Regions from separate parts of the Novibacillus thermophilus genome, predicted to be linked through region 2. Evidence: riboswitches for the same ligand, from Rfam matches in the RefSeq annotation. Region 2 holds a riboswitch; each other region holds the start of a gene.
The links. A riboswitch is a leader RNA that binds a small molecule or an ion and turns the genes downstream of it on or off. The one in region 2 is predicted to bind S-adenosylmethionine.
Positions count from the first base shown of each region.

Region 1: another riboswitch for S-adenosylmethionine. It lies ahead of B0W44_RS05495 (homocysteine synthase); the one in region 2 lies ahead of B0W44_RS03385 (MFS transporter).
Region 3: another riboswitch for S-adenosylmethionine. It lies ahead of ssuE (NADPH-dependent FMN reductase); the one in region 2 lies ahead of B0W44_RS03385 (MFS transporter).
Region 4: another riboswitch for S-adenosylmethionine. It lies ahead of B0W44_RS15350 (LLM class flavin-dependent oxidoreductase); the one in region 2 lies ahead of B0W44_RS03385 (MFS transporter).

Region 1 covers NZ_CP019699.1:1,102,283-1,106,651, forward strand. Annotated here, with positions in the region: gene comER (late competence protein ComER) at 1-271, opposite strand, end outside; gene B0W44_RS05485 (helix-hairpin-helix domain-containing protein) at 407-1,033, shown strand; gene B0W44_RS05490 (MFS transporter) at 1,139-2,398, shown strand; SAM riboswitch class I at 2,436-2,545, shown strand; gene B0W44_RS05495 (homocysteine synthase) at 2,623-3,912, shown strand; gene B0W44_RS05500 (DUF3139 domain-containing protein) at 4,084-4,369, shown strand, end outside.
Region 2 covers NZ_CP019699.1:680,748-685,116, reverse strand. Annotated here, with positions in the region: gene B0W44_RS03395 (sigma-54-dependent transcriptional regulator) at 1-1,229, opposite strand, end outside; gene B0W44_RS03390 (hypothetical protein) at 1,659-2,117, opposite strand; SAM riboswitch class I at 2,425-2,546, shown strand; gene B0W44_RS03385 (MFS transporter) at 2,644-3,924, shown strand; gene B0W44_RS03380 (acyl--CoA ligase family protein) at 3,957-4,369, shown strand, end outside.
Region 3 covers NZ_CP019699.1:2,483,163-2,487,531, forward strand. Annotated here, with positions in the region: gene B0W44_RS12105 (sugar phosphate isomerase/epimerase family protein) at 1-902, shown strand, start outside; partial or broken gene B0W44_RS12110 (response regulator transcription factor) at 1,036-1,152, opposite strand; gene B0W44_RS18925 (hypothetical protein) at 1,150-1,275, shown strand; SAM riboswitch class I at 1,469-1,581, shown strand; gene ssuE (NADPH-dependent FMN reductase) at 1,946-2,491, shown strand; gene B0W44_RS12120 (LLM class flavin-dependent oxidoreductase) at 2,520-3,920, shown strand; gene B0W44_RS12125 (NAD(P)/FAD-dependent oxidoreductase) at 4,064-4,369, opposite strand, start outside.
Region 4 covers NZ_CP019699.1:3,145,523-3,149,891, forward strand. Annotated here, with positions in the region: gene B0W44_RS18685 (discoidin domain-containing protein) at 1-663, opposite strand, end outside; gene B0W44_RS15345 (hypothetical protein) at 765-986, opposite strand; SAM riboswitch class I at 1,309-1,421, shown strand; gene B0W44_RS15350 (LLM class flavin-dependent oxidoreductase) at 1,598-2,971, shown strand; gene B0W44_RS15355 (sodium:solute symporter family protein) at 3,019-4,369, shown strand, end outside.

The sequences.
Region 1 (4,369 bases), 420 kb from region 2:
GCTCCGGCTGGACCACATCCTGGATGTCGTCCAGGACGTTTCCGTATTCAAGCGGTTTGACACAGATCAATATGATCTCGCTGTTTTCGACGAGGGTCCTATTGTTTGGGGCAATGTGTATGCCCGGATGTCGTGCTGCCAGTTGACGCGCTTTTGCATGGGTACGGTTGTAAATGAAGATGTCGTCCGTTCCCAAGGCACCAGCTTTTAGAAATGCTTCGATCAGGATTTGTCCCATGTTTCCGGTCCCGATAAATCCAATTTTCGCCAAGCGAAATCCCTCCAGTCGTCAACGTGTCATTTATTTAGCCTATGACGGAGGTGAGGCAAATACGACAGAGGATAAACATTCAGTTTTTGGAGGCGGAGGAGTTTGGCAAATTGACGGGAAAGAGGGGGAAGATCGTTGTTTCAAACGTGGTCGAACAGGGAGATAAAACTGATGGCAGTCGCGCTCGTTTGCGTGATTTTGCTTCTCAGCACACTCATGTACTTTCTGTTTACAGACCGGGCTGAAAGTACGGAGGAAATTCCGTTAGGCGACGACCTGCCAGACGGTGGATTCGTGGAAAAGAAAGAGGAGGCGGCAGATGAACCTACGGAAATCGTCGTCGATGTCAAAGGAGCGGTGAAGCAACCGGGGATTTACCGTTTGCCTCCTGACTCCCGCCTTTATCAAGCCATCGAAGCTGCCGGAGGAGCCACTGACGAAGCGAACACGGACCAACTCAATCTGGCTGACTTTTTGATAGACGGAATGGCGGTCATCGTTCCCCGCGAGGGCGAGGAGCTGCATGACACGACACAGGGAACGGGAGGGGAACCTCACACAGGAACCGGGAAAGTGAACATTAACCGGGCCTCTGAAGCGGAGTTGCAGACGTTGAGCGGTATAGGGCCGACCAAGGCGGCCGCCATTGTAAAGGACCGGGAGGAGAACGGGCCTTTTAAAACGGTGGACGATCTGACACGCGTAAGCGGGATCGGAGATAAAACGTTGGAAAACATAAAAGACGACATAACCGTTCGCTAGAAGAAGGGAGCGAGCTTCGTTATACTGGAGATATCTGTCGCTTTGGGTGGGCAAGTCACCCACACGTGCTTGGAAAAATAAAAATGGTGGACAGGGGGTGGGGAGTTGAAGAAGCGCCCGTTCTCTTACGGCAAGATTGTTGCCATCGGCAGCGGTTTTTTTGCGCTGACACTCGTGTGGACTGTGTACAATACGTACATGCCGCTCATTCTAGGTGAGTTTATCGAAAGTCGCGCGATTCGCGGCTCGATTATGGGATTAGACAATTTACTGGCCGTTGTGTTGATTCCCCTCATCGGAGTGTGGTCCGACCGGCTGGATACTCGATACGGCGGACGGCTTCCGTTTCTCATTGTCGGAATGCCGATGGCCGCCTTGTTTTTTGTCCTCATTCCGTTCCTCGGTCGCGGCGCACTCTGGATGCTGTTGTGCGTCGATATCGCATTTCTTCTGGCCATGACGGTTTACCGTGCACCCGTGATTTCGCTCATGCCAGACCATACGCCAGTGGAAAAGCGGTCGACGGCAAACGGTGTCATCAATTTGATGGGCGGGGTGGGGGGACTGCTTGCGTTGTTTGCCCTCGCACCGCTCTACGACCTCTCCCGCTCCTACCCGTTCGTCATCGGCGGGATGATCCTGTGTGCCTCGTTTGCTCTACTTTTCTTCACCGTTGAGCGGCATCCGCCGTACGCTCGTGTCAATATCCAAGACAGCGCTGAAACAGTGCCCCTTCGATCGTTGCGCTCGAATGTAGCCAGGCTTGCTGAACCAACCTTTCGCGGCCATTTTCTCATCCTTTCTGCCATTTTTTTGTACTTTGTCGGCTACAGCGGGGTGGAGGCCCAGTTCAGTGTGTACGCGACTGAACATCTCGGGGCAAGCGGGGGCGAAGCTGGGTTGACCCTCGGTTTCTTCAGCTTGTCCTTTGTACTGTTCGCCCTTCCGGCTGGAATGGTCGGAAGTCGGTTCGGGAAATCGGAAACGATGCTCGCCGGACTGATCGGCTTGCCGGCCCTCTTCCTCATCATGCCGTGGATCACTTCCTTGGCACTGTTGAAAGTGTTACTTTTCGCGGGCGGTATGGCCTGGGCTCTCGTCAACGTACAGGCTTATCCGCTCGTGGCCGATTTAGGGGGCACGAAGAGAATCGGTTTTTTCACGGGGATGTACTACCTGTTCTCCATGGCCTCGTCAGTGGTCGCTCCAGCCGCATTAGGATTTTCGATGGACGTTTTCGGCCACCCCTCCCTTTTTTACACTGCCGCCGCGAGCTTTGCTTTCGCTTTTTTTCTGTTAAGAAAAGGGACGGACCTCGTCAAATCAAAAAAAGTATTTGACGGATCAGAATCAATGCCTATATAATAAATAACAACCTGTACAGGGAACTGAATATTTTGGAGCCTTATCAAGAGTGGTGGAGGGACTGGCCCAATGAAACCCGGCAACCGGTCTTCGCCTTTAGGAGATGCGGTGCCAATTCCTGCAGGACGTTTTCCTGAAAGATAAGGGGAGATTTAGTCTTTTGGTATGAAGCTCTTCCTTATCGGAAGAGTTTTTTATTTATATGTTTGAGGAGGAACCTGACGATGAGTGACGAAAAGCAATACCAGTTTGACACACTGTCCGTCCACGCCGGACAGCAACCCGACGAGGCGACGAATGCCCGAGCGGTCCCGATTTACCAGACGACTTCATATGTCTTCAACGACACGGATCATGCGGCTAACTTGTTCGCCTTAAAAGAGTTTGGCAACATTTACTCCCGGATCATGAATCCGACGAATGACGCCTTTGAACAGCGCGTGGCCGCTTTGGAGGGCGGGGTTGGCGCGCTGGCCACGGCGTCTGGACAAGCGGCTATTACGTACGCGATCTTAAACATTGCCAAGTCCGGAGATGAAATCGTGTCGGCCAGCAGTCTGTACGGTGGAACGTACAATCTGTTTTCCCACACGTTGCCAAAGTTGGGGATACGCGTTCACTTCGTCGATCCGTCCGATCCGGACAATTTTCGTCAAGCGATCAATGAAAAGACCCGCCTCGTCTTTGCTGAGTCCATTGGCAATCCGAAAAATGACGTGTTGGATGTGGAAGCGGTGGCCGCTATTGCCCACGAGAACGGAATTCCGTTAATTGTGGACAATACGTTCCCCACGCCGTATTTGCTGAGGCCCATCGAATTCGGAGCTGATATCGTTGTCCACTCTGCAACGAAATTTATTGGCGGACACGGGACGTCCATCGGCGGCGTCATTGTCGATTCCGGCAAGTTTGACTGGACGAACGGGAAGTTTCCCGAACTGACGGAGCCAGATCCGAGTTATCACGGAGTGGTGTACACAGAAGCACTTGGCCCTATCGCTTACATTACGAAGGCCAGAGTGCAGTTGTTGCGGGATACTGGAGCCGCGCTCTCTCCTTTTAACGCCTTCCTGTTTTTACAAGGGCTGGAGACGTTGCACTTGCGCATGGAACGTCACAGCGAGAACGCGTTGAAGGTGGCTCAGTTCTTACAACAGCACGATGCGGTAGAGTGGGTGAATTACCCCGGCTTAAAAGGCCATCCGTCCTACGAAAAAGCGCAAAAGTATTTGCCGAAAGGACAGGGAGCGATTTTGTCATTCGGGATCAAAGGAGGTCTTGAAGCCGGGAAGAAATTGATCAACAATGTGAAGTTGTTCTCTCACTTAGCCAATGTCGGCGACGCCAAGTCACTGATCATTCACCCGGCCAGCACGACGCACCAACAGTTGACACCGGAAGAACAGCTTTCCACCGGGGTATCGCCGGAATTGGTCCGCCTCTCTGTCGGAATCGAGAGCGCAGACGACATTATAGCCGACCTGGATCAAGCTTTGAACAGAAGTCACGCCTAACGGCAAGGGACCATAAAAACATTTTGATCGCGGAGGCAGCGAAAGCTGCCTCTCTTTACTTGCTAGGCTGTTCATAAAACGTTGCATTTTTTAAAAAAAAGGAGAAACGGGAAAACGGTATAATAGAGAATGGAAGTGAACAGTTGACAGGAGCAGAAGGAGTCGAGACACGTGAAGAAAAGTGTTGTGATGGTAGCGGCTGTTGTTATCATCGGGGTGCTCGCGTTCTTCATGTTTTTGAAAATTTACGGAGACCCGACGGCTTACACGGAGTTAGAACAACGGGTCGAACAGTACTTAACGGAAGAACAGGGCGATGATCCCGATCGGATCGAAAGGATTGAAGTCTTCCGACAAGCGATGAAGCGACCGGGTTATTATGTAGAAGTCGTGTTTAAAGACGAACCTGAGACGGTATATGTTTACTGTGACGAGGGAGGACAAATCGTCCAGTGCG
Region 2 (4,369 bases):
GCTCGTGACAGTAGCTGATGGGCTAAATCAATCAATTGAGGCTCAACGATTTTTCTAATATTGTCACGATCCGCATATCGAGCGTCCGACAATTCACGCGGCATCTGGAAATGGATCGGGATTTCCTCCCCCGCTTCAGTCGATTCCGGATCTTTCGTTGATATCTGACAAGTTCCTATCAAATGATCCAATTCCGGCTTTTCCAGCAAATAACGTAAGCGCAGTGCCCCTCTCTTGACTTCCAAGGGCAAGTGGGACTGCAAAATATACAACGTTTTCTCTGTTCGCTGTTCCGCATAGGCGTGGGCACAGGATAGTTGAATATCCTTTTTTAACTGTCCGACATTGCCCGGACATTCATAAGCAATAAACGCTTGCACTGCAACCGGTTCCAATACGATGTTCTTCTTCAACCGCCGCGCCTCTTCCTCACAAAACAATCGGATAAGCGCAATCCTCTCGTTTAGCGGCCGGTCCGCCAACTTAGGAAGTTGAATTTCCATTGGAATGCGACGGCGAAAGGTTTTTAACAAAACCGAATCTGGTTGTTCTGTCGTCGCCGCGACGATGAATACTTGTGCCTGTCGTCCGTCCTCCGTTTCTCCCAGCTTGCGGTAACATCCTGTATCTAAATAAGTGAACAACATCTCTTGACCTTCTGGAGGCAGACGGTGAATTTCGTCTAAAAAAAGCATGCCGCCATCAGCCCGTTCCAACAAACCTCGCCGGTCTTGACTCGCTCCCGTATAAGATCCCTTCACACTGCCAAACAACTGACTAAGCAACAGTTGAGGATTGTGAGCGTAGTCAGCACAGTTGAAGGTGACAAATTCTCCTTTATGCTGGGTGGAAATCCGCCTGTATTCGTACATCAAACGCGCAAACATGCTTTTTCCGACGCCTGTCGCGCCGAAGAGGAGAGTATGGAGGCCGTACGGAGGGTAGTGCAAAGCCGCTTTCGCCTGTTCAATCGGAGCGCGAAAACTACCCTCTGCCCCAATTATTCGACCGAATACTTGGATGCCGGCTGATGTACGAGCCACACGGAACAAGACAGGGCGCCCCTCTTTTTTCTCAACCAAACCGTGTTTGACGAGCCGGTTTAATTCCCGGCTGACGTTACTGCGATGCTGTTGCAATGTATCCGCTATTTCTTGTGCGCTTACCCCCCACTTGTCTCGCGCCTCGTCACACATTTGACACAACGTATCCCACAACTGATTACTCAACTTCCCACCTCTCACTAAATACATTTTCGTCAATATTATACAAAATGACCGTGTCATCAAGTGAGACTTTACGCTTCTGTCTGATAGAGTGTCTTACGCTTATCAACACGTTCTCAATGACTGATCCATCATGACATAGCTAAAGGAAGGCATCGTATAAGGCGGTCGGTAACCTCCCAAAATGATCAGTACCAGCAAAAAATTGGGAGTTTCTCTCGGAAGTTCTCACAATACTGAAACTGCTGTATCATCTATAATCCTTATACGTGCGGTTGATTTCCCCTACCGCAATGACAAAACTAATCGCACACTCCTTTATCCTTGGACAAACTCATACTTTTTTCTTATGGTCGCTTTTGATATCCTTAATAAAATAATACAACGTCGTAAGAACGAAGATCACAATTAATTCCGAAACGACAAAGCTTGTCATAACTTTTTCACTCTTTCTGCCACATCGTGTGATTTTACAAAAATCAAAAGAAGTTTCTTGCGATCCAGCCACAGTAAGATGAGACACATAACCATCAAAACAGTACTGAGGTCTTGAACACCAATATCAAAAGCATAATTGACCATCATAATATTAACGGCAATTGGAAAATAACAGATGGCACCCAACGTTGCCGTCCTCGGAATCGCGATTAAGACAGCGGCTATGACTTCCCCTAACCCGATAAACATTTCATATAAGCGCGAATATCCAAAAAATGTCCAAGCTAACGTAAAACCTTCTCCTCGCATGGCGGCAATTTCTTCTGTTGGTACGCCAAATTGTCCGAACGTCAGTTTAGCAGCTCCGTAAATCAGAAAGTTCACTGCCAAAAAGAGACGAAACGTCGCAGGAATTGAGTGTTGAAGGACACAAATAAACCGACCCGTATCCATGTGCTCACATCCCCTTCCCCCTAAACACGTTCACGCATTTCTAGTACCCGTACCACACACGCTTTTTTCCCAAAAGCCATTTAAGTATCACGATCTTTCGGCTCTTCTTTTATCGTAGAAAAATTTGAAACTGATTGACATTGATTGGTCTTACATTTTAACTACCAAAACTTACAATTTTGTAAGGTGCGGACAAAGTAGTTCAGAAAAAATTTTCTAAACTGAACGGCGTATTCCCCTTGACAATGTGAGAATAGAGTTGTAGGATAATTACAAGTTTTTTCAATTACATATTCATAGTGAATGCTTCTTATCAAGAGAGGCGGAGGGACTGGCCCAATGAAGCCCGGCAACCTCTTTGCACTCGCGCAGTGCAAAAAAGGTGCCAACTCCTGCGGGATGAGTTTAACTCGTTCCGAGAGATAAGAAGAGCGTTTCGCTACAGAGCGAACCCCTCTTCTTATCGAAGAGGGGGTTTTTGTATGTGTCGAGCCTAGAAATAGTGACAGGAGAGGAGAGAGTGTGAATGAGTTATGATGTATCAGTTGAAGTTTCCGAAACATCCCTTCACCGACGTCGGGCCGCCATCTCGAGCGTGATCGGAACAACCATCGAATGGTACGACTTCTTTATTTACGGAACAGTGGGAGCCCTCGTATTTCCTACTTTGTTTTTCCCGGATTCTGACCCTTACGCAGGGTTGATGCAGACGTTCTTAATCTTTGCCATCGGGTTTGTGGCACGACCTGTTGGCAGTTTTATCTTTAGTCACTTTGGCGATCGCTTTGGAAGAAAGACGACACTCATTTTCACATTACTGATGATGGGAATCGCGACAACGACTATGGGGCTTTTACCGACTTATGAAACAATTGGCATATGGGCTCCGCTCTTGTTGTCGATTCTCCGCTTTTTACAGGGTCTCTCAGCAGGCGGAGAGTGGGGAGGTGCTGTCTTGCTCTCTATGGAGTGGGCAGGGCGTGATCGACGCGGATTTTTTGCAAGCCTCCCACAGCTGGGTTCACCCTTCGGCTTAGTACTCTCTTCAACCGTTGTTTCACTCTTACTCACGGTATCCGGTGACGCCTTTTTTTCGTGGGCATGGCGCATTCCGTTCCTTTTCAGCTTGGGCCTAGTCATCGTCGGACTGTACGCCCGTTTACGCGTTCTGGAATCACCAGAGTTTCAAAAAGTTCTAAAAGACGAAAATGTGTCCCAAGCTCCTGTGCTCGAATCGCTTCGCACCTACCCTAAAACGATCCTCTGGGCCATCTTAGTGAACATTGTGATGTTCGCTGCGTTTTACACGTTCAGTACGTTTTTTATCGGGTATGGATCGACGTATTTAAACCTCGATCAGAATCTGCTAACCAATGCCACTGTGCTCGGCGGCATTGCGGCGGCACTTGCCGTAGTCCTTTTCGGACACTTTTCAGACATCGTCGGAGCCAAGAACGTGTATGTCGTCGGTGTCCTCTCTTTGGTGGTATGGGCATTTCCATATTTTGTCCTGGTCAACAGCAAACAGCCTTTCCTCATTGTGACTGCGGTAGCGTTCGCGTTTTTCACGTTTGGTGCCATGTACGGCCCCCTCGCATCATTTGTCGCAAGTTCGTTTCCAGCCCGCCTGCGGTACAGCGGTTCATCGGTTGCTTATGCAATCGGAGCGGTCCTCGGGGGTGGCATCGCACCGATGATCAGCACCTTTTTAGTCGACAACTTTGATTCTGCGTTTGCTGTCAGTACTTATTTGATCTCCTTGGCCCTTCTCGGACTTATAGGTGCCCTCAAACTGAAGGAACTTTAGGTTTATTTCCTGGGAGAAAGGTGGTTAACATTATGTCAAGTTTGTATCATCAACCGTTTCAAGCGCCCCTTACCCCCGCGTCGTTTTTAGAAAGGACGGTAGTGGCTTTTCCAGATCGCGTAGCGGTTGTCGAAGGAAACACTCGCTACACTTACCGGACATTGTACGAAAGAGTCCACCGTCTGGCGCGAGGTCTCTACCGTCTCGGCGTACAGCGGGGTGACCGTGTTGCGGCAGTCGTTCCGAATACCAAACTTGCCCTCGAGCTTCACCTGGCGGTTCCTCTGATGGGAGCTGTACTCGTTCCCATCAACGTTCGTTTGAAATCAAAGGAAATGTCCTACATCCTCAATCACTCTGAAGCAGTTGTCCTTTTTGTGGACGACACGTACGCTGAACGACTGGTTCCTTGTCTTGAAGAAGTCCCAAGTGTCCGCGTCCTCAT
Region 3 (4,369 bases), 1.8 Mb from region 2:
AAGGAGCCGGCATATCTGCGGTAGAAATCGGTACAGGGAACAATCCTGGAGATGCGCATTGCCCGCTCGACACGTTGTTGGAGAACAAAGGTGAGCGGGAACGGTATTTGCGAGCCATTCAAACACGCGGGTTAACAATCAGCGCCTTCAGTTGTCATGGCAATCCGCTCTCGCCGAATAAGGACGTGGCGCAATCGTCTCACGACACGTTTGTGAAGACGGTCCGATTGGCTGAAATGATGGATGTTCCCGTCGTCAACTGTTTTTCGGGTACGGCAGGTGATCACGATGGAGCGAAATACGCGAATTGGCCGGTAGTCCCGTGGCCGACCGAGTACAGCGACGTACTGAAGTGGCAATGGGAAAAAAAGCTTATTCCGTACTGGAAACAGTGGGGACAGTTCGCACAGAACCACAATGTCAAAATCGGGTTGGAATTGCATGGCGGCTTTCTCGTCCACACACCTTATACACTGTTGAAACTGCGCGAGGCTACGTGCGAAGCTGTCGGGGCCAATTTAGATCCGAGTCACCTGTGGTGGCAAGGCATCGAACCGGTGGCAGCGATTAGGATATTGGGAGAAGCGAACGCGATCCATCATTTCCACGCCAAAGACACGTACATTGATCAAGATAACGTCAACATGCACGGTCTCACTGACATGCAACCGTACAGTCACGTAAAAACGAGGGCTTGGACGTTCCGCACCGTCGGCTACGGTCATGACTTGAAAGAATGGTCAGACATGATGAGTGCCTTACGCACGTACGGCTATGACTATGTCGTCAGTATTGAACACGAGGACCCGCTCATGTCCATCGAGGAAGGACTTACCCGTGCAGTCCGTAATTTGCAATCGATTCTCATGAAAGAGGAACCGACAGACATGTGGTGGGGGTGACACAGGTCGGGCCTTAGGCTCGACCTGTTGTACGCCCGCACCCCTTGAAGCAGAATGTTCCCGTTGAGACCAGAAGAAAAACAGTCGTTGACCAAGAATCTTATTTTCCCAACACCGACCAACTCGTTGTACGTCATGGTTCAATCCAGTGATGCTTCAGCGCATAAATCGCTGCTTGTGTGCGATCCTGTACCTTCATTTTACCGAGAATGTTTGTGATATACGTTTTAACGGTTTTTTCAGTGATGTGATTCAAGCTATATACGGATTAGCTGCCATCGGTTTGTTTGTTCTAATGACGATCATCATTTGGAAACTCAGACATGTCAGGCCAGCAGATACAACGCCTTATGAAGAAGTAACATCGTTTTAAAAAGGAATTCAACGTCTCAATGCAGAAATGGTCTGCTTGTGACCAGATCCGTTTCAAGCACTAGAGGTGACTTGCTGATGTTCAGGGAAAGGTATTTAGCTACCTTCATGAAAATTAAAAGTTGACAAAAAATGCTTGACAGACGATAAACCTTAAGCTACCATAAAAAGACCTAAAATTACATAACAAACATTCCTTATCAAGAGTCGGGGGAGGAACCTGGTCCGATGAACCCGCGGCAACCATTACTTGCCCAAAGTAAACGGTGCCAATTCCAGCAGACTGTGAAGGTCTGAAAGATGAGGAAGAGTTGATCGTTTGTTTATACAAAAACCTCTTCCGAATCGGAAGAGGTTTTAACTTTTCCGGGGTAAAGGGTGTTCGTGGGATGGAAACAGTTCGTTATTACGTTGTTTCCGTAAATCCTAGTATCAAAATTGGATAAGTTCATTTTAAGGGGGTGATCGATCGTCTTCTGTACTTACCATTCGAGCTAGGTAAATTAGTCACTGATTCGTTTAAGGCATTGAATGCGGTACAGAGCTTGAGCCAGTGCACTGTGAGTACAAATGGCATGCCACGTGTCGGATGCCCTAAGAACCCGTCTGTCTCTTGACGTCACGCGATTAGGAGCAGTCTATCACCAAAAAAATTTTAGGAGTGCAAGTTAATGAGCGACGTTATCACGATATCGGGAAGCCCATCTGAACATTCGAGATCAGAGTGTGTCCTGAAATTTCTCTGTTCTTTGATAGAACAGGAAGGACTGTCGACAATCCAAATTTCAGTTCGAAACTTAAAACCAGAAGATCTCGTCTACGCGCGGTATGACAGTCCGTCGATTGAGGACATAGCACTATCAATTAAAAACGCCAAGGGACTCATTGTCGGCTCCCCTGTCTACAAAGCGTCTTACTCGGGTGTGCTTAAAGCGTTATTTGATTTGCTTCCGCAGGATATTTTGAAACATAAGCCAACCCTTCCGATCATGGTTGGGGGGAGTTTGGCTCACTTGTTAGCCGTTGATTTTGCTTTAAAGCCGCTGCTAACTGCGTTAAAAGCGCAAAACTTACAAGGTGTTTACTTGCTCGACCAACAGATTGATCGTGAGAACGAAACAAACCCCATTGTCAATCAAGAGGTTTTGCAACGAGTAAAAAAAGAATTGTATTCGTTCATTCGGACCGTGAAAGAGCAAAAAGCTTTGGTCGTTTAGACGATGTTGTACCTGGAGGTCTGCTCAAATGAAAAAGCAGATTCATTTGAATGGTTTTACCCAAAATTCGGTTGCTCCTCATTCACCAGGATTGTGGAGACATCCGGCAGATCAAGGTTATCGACATGGGGATCTCTCCTACTGGATTGAGATGGCTCATCTTCTAGAACGCGGAAAGTTCGATGCTATCTTTCTGGCAGATGTAAGTGGTGTTTACGATGTATATCAAAACAGTTACAAACCGGCAATCCGTAACGCTGTCCAAGTTCCGCTTCACAATACCTTGCTTCAGATTTCTGCGATGGCTGCGAACACGCAATATTTGGGGTTTGCAGCGACTTATTCGGCTACTTATACACAACCGTACAAATTGGCGCGAGAGTTTTCCACGTTGGACCATTTGACGAAAGGACGTGTAGCCTGGAATATTGTGACCTCCTACTTGGAGAGCGAGGCGGTCAATCAGGGATTAAAGACCAGAATTGAACATGACAAACGTTATGAACGAGCAGAAGAGTATATGGATGTGGTCTATAAATTGTGGGAATACAGTTGGGAAGAAGATGCGGTCATGGCAGACGAGGAAATCGGCGTATATGCTGATCCTGAAAAAGTTCATCCCATTCAACATAAAGGGGAATACTTTAGCGTGCCCGGTATTCACCTAGTCGAACCTTCTCCACAAAGGACCCCCGTGTTGTTCCAAGCAGGCTCTTCTTCTAGGGGGCGCGACTTTGCGGCAAAACATGCAGAAGCTGTTTTTACGACGACCCAGAATACCATAGCGGAATTAAAAGCTTTTTCAACGGATATACGCAGCAGGGCTAAGAAGTTTGGTCGTCGTCCGGAAGATATCCTCATTTTTCCCGGGGTCGTCCCTATCGTGGGCGCTACCGAAGCAGAAGCAAAGGCCAAGTACGAGGAATTGAAACAGTATGTCAGTTATGAAGGAACACTCGCGCTTTTGTCGGGACATACGGGAGTTGATTTCTCCCATTATAATCCTGATGAATACGTTGAAAACTTGGAAACGAATGCATCTCGGGGTTTTCTCCATCAATATACTACTGTCAACCCAGAGAAGAAATGGACGGTGCGGGAAGCCGTTACACATCACGGTCTCGGTATCGGAGCCTGGAAAGTCGTTGGGACACCGGAACAAATAGCGGATCAGTTTGAGTCTATGGCGGTAGAAGGTGACGTTGACGGATTTAATATCATTCAAGCCATTTCCCCCGGAACATTCCGCGATTTTGTGGACTATGTCGTTCCGGAGCTGCAAAGCCGCGGGATTCATAGGACGGAGTATGAGGCAACAACTTTACGTGAAAACATGTTTGGAAAGGGCAGGGTTCGTTTACCTAGTAATCATCCAGCAAAAAGACTCGGTTCACATTTGTCCCGTGAGGCGGCGAAGTCAGTACGTTGAAGAGGATCACCCACCGACTGCGGTAAGCATCGGTGGGTGATTTATGCGACTTAACTTGTACCATTGTCCCACCGCACTTGATGATGGGGCACTTGTATTTTCCGACAACTCCATTCTAACCGAGGATTTTGAAATGGCTCGCTTTATGTTAATAGCGAAAATCTCTCATCCGTCATATCAGCATTTACAGCTACTCCCGCCTTATGACCTTCTGCAGCAGAAATTATTAACGAAGAAGGAGCGAATTGTGCGAACTCACCAGCGGCATAAATATTTTTTTGTGAGGTGCGCCCAAAATCATCTGTTACAATCTGTCCGTTCTCCTGTATTTCAATACCGAGGTGTTCAGCAAATTGATTAGGGCGATAAAATGATAGTTCAATAAACCCACCACTCCTTTTGATTTCCAAGCCTGAAGCAAACGCAACTTTTTCCAGGTATCCATTTTC
Region 4 (4,369 bases), 1.2 Mb from region 2:
TGGCGGCGGGACATCAATACCGTTGGATAGCTGGATTTCTGCTAACTGCGTCAAGCCATCCCCGGCATTTTTCGCAATGTCAAATCGATAATATTGGTAGGCGGTTTCGTTATCAAACTCGTAGATTTTCGTTTGGAAACGCTCTTCAAAGACTTCATTTGTTCTCGTATCCAACGTCGTCCAATTTTCGCCGTCACTGGACCCGGAAAGCGTCCAGTCTCGAGGATCTCGGCCCGGGTAGTCGTTCGCTGAAGTAAAGGCGTATTTCACAACCGTGTCCGGCTCAGAAAGTTGAAGTTCAATCCAAGCCGTACGCTCAAACGCCAGCCATTTCGTATTCACGTCTTGATCCATCAACTTCTGTTCCGTTTCATTCGGTGGATTGTTGGCGCTTGCCGTCACTTGCTCAACTTTATCTGTAATGTTACCTTGAATACCGTCAAATGGAATGTTGCCATCAACGCCCTCCGTCATTTTACGGCCTTCCGCATCCGTTTCGACCGTATTTTCCCAATCCGGTTGCGGATCACCTTCTTCAAACGAAGTGAAAAAATCGGTTGGGGCTGCATGTGCCGTCTGAACAGGTGGTGTATATAAAATCCCGGCAAGCAATGTATATCTGACGATCACTGACAAAACCCTCGTAACCCGTCCCTTCTTCATGTACGGTGAACCTCCTTTAATCCCTCTCTCTTTTTTACAACGACGATATTTACTTCTAAATGTGATGGGCTTTCCTTCAAACCTCCTTTTTTTGGCTTATGTTAGGTCATATTCCAACCTTTAATAGAATGCCTGTCCACTGTCAGAATGTCTGCTTCCGATTGAATTCCTAAAGTCACGCTCTCGGTTGATTCCATATTCCAGCGGTCATCCTCTGAACCTCCGTCTGATGTGTTGACATATTCGTAGTGTGTAATGACTTCTAGCGGGATCGGCATGTAAATGTGCTTACAGAGCGGGTTCATCGTCCACTCCCATCCCAATTGTAGGACAAACCATAAAAAATGTGAGGAATCAATCTCTTTACTTTTATGCTAATTTCTTCAAATTTTTGTTAATAGTTCGATATTACTGGTTGTTTTCGGGCTTTGTGCTCTATCATTTTGATGTATATAGACTATTAGACATAGCGTTCTTCGAAGAAAAATTCCCTTTGTCAAACCATTTTATTCCCAGGTTAGTCGTACAACCCGGATCAAGGCATGGTCCTTTGTGTTCATTGACCTTTGGCAAATTGAAATAAGGGGTTGACAGTCGAAAAAAATATTTTTAAAATGAGGTAAAATTAAAACAACAATACCGGAACTCTTATACAGAGAGGGGGAGGGACTGGCCCTATGAACCCTCGGCAACCATTGAATTGACTCAAACGGTGCCAATTCCAGCAGATCCTTGTGACAGGGTCTGAAATATAAGAGGTTCCGCTACAGAGTTACTACCCTCGTGTAGTCAGTGAGCGGCCTCTTAAACAAGAGGTCGCTTTTCAATTGTCAAAAGTCTGAAAGAAGGTGATTCCTCAAAATTTGTCGTCATATAAACATATTATTCCCATTAGATTAATCTGTTTACTACACTTAAAAAGGAAGGTTGCTCAATGAAAAAACAAATTCATTTGAACGGTTTTGTCCAACATTCTCCATCCCCCCATTCCACCGGACTGTGGAGCTATAAACAACACGAAGGGCATCGCCACAATCGCTTGGCCTATTGGGAAGAAATAGCCCGAATTCTCGAGCAGGGGAAATTTGATGCCCTGTTTTTCGCCGATGTGATCGGAACTTACAGCGTCTATCAAAACAGTTATGAACCAGCTGTGACGAATGCCGTTCAAATACCTGCCCACGATCCCTTACTTGTGATTTCAGCCTTGGCTGCCTCGACTCAACACATTGGTTTTGCCGTAACCGTCTCGACGACCTATTCACAGCCGTATTTCTTGGCGCGGCAATTGTCGACACTCGATCACCTTACAGAGGGTCGAGTCGGGTGGAACATTGTGACGTCCTACCTTGAAAGCGAGGCGGTGAATCTGGGTTTAGAAAGGCGCTTACCGAAACATGTCCGGTACGATCGCGCGGATGAATTTTTAGAGGTAGTTTACAAACTGTGGGAACACAGTTGGGAGGATGATGCTGTCGTCCTTGACCGGAAAAACCGTGTGTTCGCCGACCCCTCCAAAGTCCATTTGATTAACCACCACGGTTCGTACTTCGATGTTCCGGGACCGCATTTGGTAGAGCCGTCGCCGCAACGGACCCCTGTCTTGTTCCAAGCCGGGGCATCCCCGCGTGGGCAGCGATTTGCAGCCAAACACGCCGAAGCTGTGTTCATTAAATCCCATTCCCTTGAATCGTTGAAAAACTACGTCCAGAACATCCGGAATCTCGTGGAGGAACAAGGGCGGGACCCGCACAGTGTCCTCATTTTTCCTCTTATCTTGCCGATCGTCGGTTCGACAGAGGAGGAAGCGCACCGAAAATACGAAGAATTAAAAAACCATGTGAGCTATGAAGGGACACTCGCTTTGCTTTCTGGGCATACTGGCATAGATTTCTCCAAATTTGATCCGGATCAATACATCGAAGACATGGAAACAGAGGCAGTCCAGGGAAATTTGAACCTGTACACGAAAGATCCGACCAGAAAGTGGACGTTGCGGGAAGCGGTCATGAACCATGGCCTCGGAAACGGTACGGTCAAATTTGTCGGAACACCTGAACAAATCGCCGACCAAATAGAGCAATGGGCCGTTGAAGGCGATGTCGACGGATTCAATATCGCCCACGCTCACTCACCGGGAACCTTCCAAGAATTCGTCGAATATGTCGTTCCCGAATTGCAACAACGCGGTATCTACCGGACAGAATACGAAGCAGTGACGCTGAGAGAAAACATGTTCGGAAAAGGGCGTCGGTTCTTACAGGAGGACCATCCAGCAAAACAAATCCAGGTTGCTACAAACAGCTGAATGGTGCGATAGTGTCCCATTCGATTTCATGATAAAGGAGTTCAAACATGACGGAAATCCAACTGTTTTTGTGGATCGGTTTAGCTGCTTTCCTCGTCCTTATACTCGGAATTGGAATTTACAGCGGAAAAAAGACGAAGAGTGTCCGCGATTTTGCCATCGGCGGTGGTCAATTGGGACCGGTCGTCCTTGGGCTTTCTTTTACTGGAACGTATTTGAGTGCCGCGGCTTTTTTGGGTTATCCGGGTTGGTCCTACGAATACGGGTATTCCAACCTCTGGCTTTTTTTGGCGATCATGGGTGGCGGACCGATCGGCGTGTTGATGGTGGCCAAGCGGGCAAGAAAAATCAACACGACCCAACAATCTCTTTCTTTGCCAGATTGGCTTGGAGACTATTACTCCAGCGATTTTTTGCGAATTGCGACCAGCATCATCCTCCTTTTCAACATTTTTTACATCGCCGCCCAATTCGTCGCCGGAGCCAGGATTTTCGAGTATTTGCTCGAAATCCCCTATGGGAACGCACTGATGACGACTACTATCATTGTCATCATTTACGTCTACGTGGGAGGGGCGATCGCCGATGTATACACCGATGCGATCCAAGTCATTCTTATGGCGGTGACCGGACTTCTCGTTTTTGTCTCCGGTATCGTTCTGTTTTGGGAAGGGGGCCTCTCGGAAACCTTTTCCGCTATCACAGCTAAATTGACAGCACAAGATTCAGACTTGGGACGAGTCTTCCACCCCGAATCAGATTACTTTTACTCCCTTCCAGCAGTGATAGGCGCACTTTTGATTCAATGGGCGTTTGCCTCAGCCCCTCACCTTTTCAACAAAGTGCTTGGGGTGAAAGACGAACGGGATCTGGGTAAAATGATTTTCGTCTACGTCGTCACGAAGCTTTGCTGTCTGGCTGTTTTCTTCGGTGGATTTTACAGCCGCGCCCACCTGGGAGACCAGGTCGTCATGAGCGATTTGGCTCTGGTCGAATACATGGTCCGAGTTTTCCCCGCCGTGATCGCTGCCCTAATGATTGTGGTGATTTTGGCAGCGGCCATGTCGACGACGGACGGGCTGTTTGTTTCCATTTCCACCGTCTTCGCCAACGATATTTTCTTAAAAGCGCTCGTTCGACGCGGAATCTTGAAGATGAGCAAAAGACGTGCAGAAAAAACAGCTCTTCTCGTGAGCCGTGTCGCGACTGTCGGGGCCGGTATTCTGGCTTGCTTGCTCGTTTTGAATCCGCCGCGTTACATGGCTGATATCCAATGGCTGGGGATATCCGGTATCGCGGCCGGTACACTCGGCCCCATTTTGTATGCCGTATACGGGAAGAAAAAAGCCCACGCTCGAGCGGCGGAATTTTCGATGGTGATCGGTCTTACGTCCTATC